One region of the Kocuria sp. CPCC 204721 genome, then DNA from elsewhere that is predicted to be linked to it. Evidence: riboswitches for the same ligand, from Rfam matches in the RefSeq annotation. Region 1 holds a riboswitch; the other holds the start of a gene.
What was found. A riboswitch is a leader RNA that binds a small molecule or an ion and turns the genes downstream of it on or off. The one in region 1 is predicted to bind S-adenosylmethionine.

Region 2: linked by a shared signal. The riboswitch ahead of RF637_RS11645 (bifunctional o-acetylhomoserine/o-acetylserine sulfhydrylase) and the one ahead of RF637_RS09265 (methylenetetrahydrofolate reductase) in region 1 are both predicted to bind S-adenosylmethionine.

What each region holds. Positions count from the first base shown of each region.
Region 1 covers NZ_JAVKPO010000008.1:89,957-94,136, forward strand. The annotation lists gene RF637_RS09255 (thermonuclease family protein) at 1-603, shown strand, start outside; gene RF637_RS09260 (hypothetical protein) at 727-996, opposite strand; SAM riboswitch class IV at 1,046-1,162, shown strand; gene RF637_RS09265 (methylenetetrahydrofolate reductase) at 1,207-2,196, shown strand; gene metE (5-methyltetrahydropteroyltriglutamate--homocysteine S-methyltransferase) at 2,393-4,180, shown strand, end outside.
Region 2 covers NZ_JAVKPO010000015.1:29,553-33,732, forward strand. The annotation lists gene RF637_RS11625 (CPBP family intramembrane glutamic endopeptidase) at 1-283, shown strand, start outside; gene RF637_RS11630 (VOC family protein) at 334-972, opposite strand; gene RF637_RS11635 (hypothetical protein) at 1,253-1,654, shown strand; gene RF637_RS11640 (hypothetical protein) at 1,730-2,071, shown strand; SAM riboswitch class IV at 2,036-2,156, shown strand; gene RF637_RS11645 (bifunctional o-acetylhomoserine/o-acetylserine sulfhydrylase) at 2,233-3,621, shown strand; gene RF637_RS11650 (homoserine O-acetyltransferase) at 3,624-4,180, shown strand, end outside.

The DNA of each region.
Region 1 (4,180 bases):
CACCTGGACTACGACGTGGAACGCACGGACCGCTACGGCCGCACCCTCGCCCGAGTGACCCGCGACGACGACGGGTTGAACGTCAACCAGGCACTCGTCAAGGCGGGCCTGGCAACGCCCATGACCGTGGGCGCCAACAGCACGTACCGGCGAGAGATGGACAGCGCGTACAACGTGGCCCAGGCCATGCAGGTCGGTTTCTTCGACCCGAAGCAGGACTGCGCGCCGCCGGGGGAATCCGCATCCCCCGGCACCACAACTCCGAGCACCGCGAGCCCGAGCGCGACGCCGAGTCCCACCTCGTCCTCCACGCCCACTCCCACGCCGACGCTCGAGGCGCCTCCCGCGGTCGTGGAGGACGAGGTCGCCGTGGGCGATCCGGCACCCCAACCCAATCCCGCTCCGCAACCGAACTACAACTACAACCCCGCCCCCGCGCAGCCCGCGGCACCTCAGCTACCGGCCGCGCCCCGGGTACCTGCTGCCCCGCAGCTGCCGGCGGCACCCCACGTGCCCCCGGCTCCCGAGAGTGATGGCGGTTATCCCGGTTACACCGGCCCCCGGTGCTACGAACCGGGAGGAAAGGTCTGGCACCCATGCTGAGTTGCTGATGACACGCCAAGGCACGCCCACCCGGTCGGTTGACCGGGTGGGCGTCCCTGCTTTTCGCCGCGCTTTCGTCACGCGGGTGCACCGGCGAGCCGCCGGATGCACGGCGGCCCGAACTCAGGGTTCGTGACGACCGGGGTTGGCGGTCGCGCTGCGCAAGGGGGACGGCGTCGTCGTCGGAGCGGGTGCCTGAGAGGACGCGGACCCGCCCGCGGCCGGCGCCGCGGCTATCGAGCGCGAGACCCAGTTCTCGGGTCCCAACTCGGGCATCTTCATGTCCTGCACGTCGTGGGGCAGGATGACCACGGCAGGGCCCAGGTGCCCCCGTGCGGTCCATTCAGCCCGCTTGGGAAGACGAGCGCGGCGGGAGGCCGGCGGTTCCGTCATCGTTCGTGGGCCTCGTCACGAGGCTGTGCTACGCTCGCTCGTAACAAAGGATCATGAGTCCCGGTGCGAAGCTCTGGCTAACCGGGCGGCAACCCTCCAGCTGTAGTGGGGTGCCCCAGATGAGGATCCGGCCGCCGCGCAACCGCGTGGTCGGCAAGTACGGCGCTCGGAGCTCATCCTCCGGCGTCCTAACGCCGGAGGATTTTTTATATGCCCGCACCCCTCGCAGCGTCAGAACCCGCGCCCGTGACTGGCCCGCCCACGGGGACGTCCTGGCTGGTCCGGCGCCCGCGCCGCTCCACGCTCGTCTCGTTCGAAGTGTTCCCGCCGCGGCCCACCGCGGACCCGGACACTGTGTGGCGCAACATCGACGCCATGGCCCAGGCCGGGCCGGATTTCTTCTCCGTCACCCACGGTCACGCCGGCCATCACGGTGTCTCCCGCGAGGCGCTGCGCCACCTGCGCCGCGCGACCAAGACCCCGGTCATGGCGCACTTCACGTGCGGTGGCACGGACCGCGCGGGTCTCGAGCGCGCCGTGGACCAGTTGCTGGACGACGGCGTTCGCGACCTCCTCGCGCTGCGCGGCGACCCGCCCCTGGGTACCGGGGAATGGCGGACCCCCGCGGGTGGCCTGGGCCGGGCCTCCCAACTGGTGGAGCTGATCCGGGACGTCGAACGACGTCGCTTCGGCACCGGGTTCCGCCCGGGTCAGCGGCCGCTGTCCGTGTCGGTGGCGTGTTACCCGTCCCCCGCGCGAGGCCGCGACTTCGAGGCGGATCTCGCGTCCCTGTGGGACAAGCAGGAGGCCGGCGCGGACTACGCGATCACGCAGGTGCTCTACGAACCCGAGGACTACGCCACGTTCCTGGAACGCGCGCGCTCGGAGGGCATCCACATCCCCGTGGTCGCCGGGCTCATGCCGCTGAGCAACCCGCAACGGTTGCAGCGCATGACCGAGATCACCGGGGTCCGGGTCCCGGAACGCCTCACCCGGTTCCTGCGCGCCGACACTCCCGAAGAACTGCGCCACCGCGGGGTCGCGGCCACCCTGTCCCTGATCGACGATCTCATGGATCTGGGCTGCGCCGGTTTCCACCTCTACACGTTCAACCGCCCCGAGGCGGCGCTGACCATCCTGGAGCACCTGCGGGTCCGGGATGCCGCTCGTGAATACCGAGGCCGCAGCCCCGCGGCCTGACCGCCGCACCAGCCCCGACCGACCCGTGAACCGCTCGTGTTGGCTTCGACCGCCACATCCGGGCAGGCCGAAAACCGTTCGTAGCGGCACCACCCACGGTGACGTTCCCCTTACCCCGCCGCGCCGGAGCACACCCGTTGCCGCGGTTCATCACACCCCTAACCGCCATACCCCACACCAGCTCCGAGGAGTTCCCATGAGCACCCAGCCCGTCCCGTTCCCCGCCGCCACGATCCTGGGCTACCCCCGCATCGGCCCCGACCGCGAGCTCAAGCGCGCACTCGAGTCCTACTGGAAGGACCCGCAACAGCACCCCGCCACCACCGTGCTGGACACCCTCGCCCGGTTGCGTGAGCGCACCGCCACGCGATTGTCCGAACTCGGCCTCACCACGGATCACGCGGTGCCGTCCGAGGGGTTCGCGGTGGACCACGTCCTGGACACGTCCCTGGCGCTGGGCGCGGTTCCCGCGCGGTTTATCGCGGACGGCTACGAGCCCGCCGCCCCGGACACGCCCCGCGGGATCGAGCTGATCACGGCGTTGTCCCGCGGCACCGATCGGTTGGAGCCGCTCGAGATGACCAAGTGGTTCGACACCAACTACCACTACTACGTACCCGAGATCGGCCCGGACACCCCGTTGCGTGCGAACCCCGAGAGCCTCGTGTCCCGCTACCGGACGACCCTCGGGACCACCGGGATCACCACCCGCCCGGTCCTCGTGGGCCCCGTGAGCCTGCTCTTGCTCTCACGCCCCGAGACCACCGATGCCGTCGCAAGTCACCCCCTGCAGCGCCTCGACGACGTCGTGGCCGAATACGCCGCGATCCTGCGAGCCCTGGCTGAGGCCGGCGTCGAATGGGTGCAACTCGACGAGCCGGCCCTCGCCGCGGACGGGTGGAGCGTGGAACGCACCGAACTCGTGGCCGCCCTCGAGAGCGCCTACACCCAACTTTCGAACGAGCAACAGCGCCCCGCGATCCTCGTGACCGTGGGCTACGGCGATGCTGGCGAGGACGCCCAGCTCGCCCTGGCCCACACGAACGTCGACGCCCTGGCCATCGACCTCGACCGCGGGGACGTCCCCGGCAAGAAGGCACTCGAGGCATGGGGCGAACGCCCCGTCGTGGGCGGCGTCGTGGGCGGACGCACCGTGTGGCGCACCGACCTCGCGCGCGCCGTCGAGACCCTGGACCGGCTGCGCGCCGCGGCCCGCGGGCCGGTGGCCGTGGGCACCGCGACGCCGCTGCTGCACGTCCCGCACGACGTCGCCCGCGAGACCGCACTGGATCCGGACGTCACCAGCTGGGTCGCGTTCGCGGACCAGAAGGTGACCGAGGTGGTCGGGCTCGCGCGCGGCGTCGAGCACGGCTGGGATGCCATCCGGGACACCCTGGACGAGGACGCCACGATCCGCGCGGCCCGCGCCGAGCACCCGGCAACTCACAAGGCCGAGATCCGCGAGCGCACCGCCGCGGTGCAGGACGCGGACCGCCAGCGCGCGGACGCCGAACAGCGCCGCGCTGCCCAGCGCGAACGTCTGCGCTTGCCCGTGCTGCCCACCACGACCATCGGATCCTTCCCGCAGACGCCGCAGATCCGCAAGACCCGGGCGGACCACCGCGCGGGGCGGATCACGGAGGCCGAGTACACGGACGCGATCCGCGCGGAGATCGCCCACACGGTGCGCGTCCAGGAGGAACTGGGGCTCGACGTCCTGGTGCACGGCGAACCCGAGCGCAACGACATGGTGCAGTACTTCGCGGAGGGCCTGGACGGTTTCGTGACCACGCAGCACGGCTGGGTGCAGTCCTATGGATCGCGCTGCACGCGCCCGTCGATCCTGTTCGGGGACGTCTCGCGCCCCGCGCCGATCACGGTGGACTGGACCTCGTACGCGGCGTCCCTGACCGAGCGCCCCGTCAAGGGCATGTTGACCGGGCCGGTCACGATCCTCGCGTGGTCCTTCGTGCGCGACGACGCT
Region 2 (4,180 bases), on a different contig from region 1:
CGCGCTGCGCCACTCGATCGTGGAAGAGATGATCGTGGTGGCGTTCCTGTGCGAGCGCTTGCGATCCCTCGGATGGTCGTGGTGGCTCGTGGCGGTGGCCTCCGCGGTGGTGCGGGCCAGCTATCACCTGTACCAGGGGTTCGGACCCACGCTCGGGAACCTGGTCATGGGACTCGTGTTCGTGTGGCTCTACCGCCGCGGCGGTCGACTCATGCCGCTGCTGATCGCCCACGCCCTCCTGGACACCGTGGGCTTCCTGGCCCCGCAACTGCTCGCGGGCTGATGCCGGAGACCGGTGGAGCGGCGTCGTCGGCCGCACCGAAGGGAACCAGATCAAATGGTGACGGTGCCGTCCGGGGTGTCGAACGAGACGGCCATGACCCCGGGGGTGCCGTTGGGGGCGCACCAGGTGACGTCCAGCGAGCCCAGGACGTCCTCCACGGGACCGCCGAGCCACTCCGTGACGCGGTCGGGGGAGCCGGCGATCTCCATCCCGCTCAACCGGACGTCCGTGATCCGCGCCTGGGACGGGTGCATCTCGTCCTCGGAATCGAAGTGCACCATGAACGGCAACTGCGGGTCGGAGATCAAACCCTTCACGCCGATCTGATGCCATTCGAGCTGCCGACCGTCGGGGAACAACCGGCCACCGGGCACGGAGGGGCGGCCCAGCTTGGCCTCGAAGGGCGCGAGGTCGGGGACCTCCACGACCCAGCCGAGCCAGCCGCCGCCGGCGTCGGAACGGGCACGGACGGCCTGACCGAACGGCGCCTTCTCCGCGGCGGGGTGCTCGAGCACCGTGACGACCTCCACGTACTGGTGGTCGGTGAGCGGCAGGATCATGTTCCGGGTGCCGAAACGGGGGTGCACACCGCCCTTGACCGGTTCGATCCCCAACCGGTTCGCGATGCGTTCGGTGGTGGCCTCGAGGCCGTCGGGCTGAGCCGCGAAGGAAACGTGATCCAAGTTCATGACGCCATGGTGGCACCGGCCACACGGGCCACCAAATCGAGCGCGAGCCCGGCGAGTGTGTGACCTGCGCCGCCCGGTCCGGTGGGCAGGGCCGGCTCTCCGCACCTCCCGAGACCTGACATCGGGACGGCTGATCCGGGCGGGGACTGTGTTGGTCCAGGTCAACGAGACGCGCGTCTCAGAGGCTGGAGTCCGCAGCATCAGCCGGGGAGTCTCCGACCGGGCCCTCGCTATGTGACCTGAGACCGATATCGATCCCGATCACTACGAGGTGGTTCCCGTGTCCGCAAATGCCGTCGGTTTCACACTCCTGATCCTCCGAGTCGCCCTGCTCCTGGGGAAGTTCGTGCACGTCAAGGTGGGTTGGGTCCAGAGCCTGTTCCTGCCGAGCTCCATCATCGGCGGCGCGATCCTCCTGCTCCTGGGCCCGCAGGTGCTGGGCCGCTTCGACGGGCCGTGGGGCGAGAACGGCCTGTTCCGCAGCGACGAGTACTACCCCGCCGGCACCATGACCAGCCGCCCGTCCTCCGTGGAACCGTTCTCCCTGCACATGTCCATCGCGGCCGTGGCTGGCGGCGTTCACCATCCTGGCGGTGGTCGGCATCGCGTTCAACGTGGCCATTTTCCTGTGGTTGGCACCCCACATCATCGGTCGCTACTAATTCGGGCGCGGTATCGGTGACTTCCGCCAGTCCATGGGTGTGACCGCCACCGGGCTGATCCTCATGCGCGTGGTGGGCCCGGAGGCCAAGACCCGGTGTTCGAGGCGTTCGGTTACAAGCAGCTGGTGTTCGAACCGTTCTTCGGGGGCGGGTTGGTCACGGTGCTGGCCATCCCCGTCATCTACCTGACCGGCGTGCGGCCGTTGTTCTTCGTGATGCTCGCGGTGTTCGTGATCGCGGTGCTCACGGGTCTGTTCTACGTCCATCCACGTGAGATGAAGGACCGGGAACTGCACACCCGGGAGATGGAACAGCAGGAACGAGCGGCCACTGACCCCGAGCCCGCTCGCAGCGTCCCCGGCTTGACTCCCGCCCCGCCGGGTTCGGACAATGAGGTAATAGGTCACGAGAGTCAGCGCGAAGCCCCAGCTAGCTGACCGGCAACCCTCCCTTCCGCGGTGGGGTGCCCTGGGTGAGGACCTGGCCGTGGCGTCGACCGACGTCATGCGGCAAGCGCGGGTCGTTGGTGCCCGGTCACAGCACGGGCACCGTGCGGATCGCCACCGGACCCCTGATCCCTCCGAGAAGGAGTACGGCCATGAGCACCGCTCCCACCCCCGACAATCCCCAGGGCTGGTCGTTCGAAACCCGACAGATCCACGCGGGCCAGAACCCCGACCCTGTGACCGGGTCGCGCGCCCTGCCGATCCACCAGACCACGTCCTTCGTGTTCCCGGACGCCCGCACGGCGGCGGCCCGGTTCGCGCTCGAGGAGATGGGCCCCATCTACTCGCGCCTGACCAACCCCACCACGGAGGTCGTGGAGAACCGGGTCGCGTCCCTCGAGGGCGGCGTGGGGGCCCTGATGGTCTCCTCCGGACAGGCCGCGGCCACGCTCGCGATCCTCAACCTGGGCGGCGCCGGAACCCACGTGGTGGCCAGCCCGTCCCTGTACGGCGGGTCGTACAACCTGCTCAAGCACACGCTGCCGCGCATGGGCGTGGAGACCACGTTCGTCTCGGACCCGGACAATCCCGCGCAGTGGCGGGACGCGGTGCGCGAGAACACCGTGGCGTTCTTCGGTGAATCCATCCCGAACCCCCGCAACGACGTGCTCGACATCGAGACGATCGCCGGGATCGCCCACGAGGCGGGTGTCCCGCTCATCGTGGACAACACGATCGCCACGCCCTACTTGGTGCGGCCCATCGAGTGGGGCGCGGACATCGTGCTGCACTCGGCCACCAAGTTCCTGGGCGGCCACGGCACGGCGATCGGCGGGTTCATCGTGGACACCGGAGCGTTCGACTACTCGCGGGACCCCGAGCGCTTCCCCGGTTTCAACCAACCGGACGAGACGTACAACGGGCTCGTCTACGCCCGCGATCTCGGTGCGGACGGGGCCTTCGGCGTCAACCTCTCGTACATCCTCAAAGCGCGCGTGCAGTTGCTGCGTGATCTGGGGACCTCGATCTCTCCGTTCAACGCGTTCTTGATCGAGCAGGGCATCGAGACGCTGTCGTTGCGCATGGAACGTCACGTGGCCAACGCGCAGAAGGTCGCCGAGTGGCTCGAGGCCCGCCCCGAGGTGCGCTCGGTGTCCTACGCCGGTCTCGAGTCCTCGCGCTGGCACGACCGCGCCCTGAAGTACGCGCCCAACGGTGCCGGGTCGGTGCTCGGTTTCGTGCTCGACGGCGGCCGGGACGCCGGTGTCGCGTTCGTGGACGCCCTGAGCCTGCACTCCAACGTGGCGAACATCGGTGACGTGCGCTCGCTCGTGATTCACCCCGCCTCCACGACGCACGCCCAGCTCAAGGACGAGGAGCAGCTCGCGGCCGGCGTGGAACCGGGATTCGTGCGGCTGTCCGTGGGTGTCGAGGGCATCGACGACATCCTCGCGGACCTCGAGTCCGGATTCGCCGCGGTGGGTGCGCGCGGCGACGCTGCCGGTGACGCGGCGTCGTCGGCGGAGGACACGGGGAACTGACCATGACGGTCGTGGGCAACGGGCCGCGCACGCGGCGCGACGGCGTCGTACGGCGGGCCGAACTCGGCGAGCTCGTGCTCGAGTCCCGGTTCCGGCTGCCGGACGTGCACCTCGCGTACGAGACGTGGGGCGAGCTCGCGGCGGACGGTTCCAACGCGGTGCTGATCGAGCACGCGCTCACGGGTGACACGCACGTGGCGCGCGGTGGCGCGGGACACGAGGACGCCGCGAGCGCTCCCGAGGGCGCGGCCGCCGCGGCGGACGGTTGGTGGGACGGACTCGTGGGCCCGGGTGCCGCGATCGACACGGACCGCTACTTCGTGGTGTGCGCCAACATCCTGGGCGGGTGCTACGGCAGCACGGGACCCGCGAGTCCCGCACCGGACGGCGTCCCGTGGGGCTCGCGTTTCCCGCGCGTGACCGTGCGGGACTCGGTGACCGCGGAGGCCCTGCTCGCTCGGGCGCTCGGAGTCTCCCGGTGGCGGCTCGTGATCGGCGGGTCCATGGGCGGAGCTCGCGCCCTCGAGTGGGCCGTGTCCCACCCGGATCGGGTGGCCGC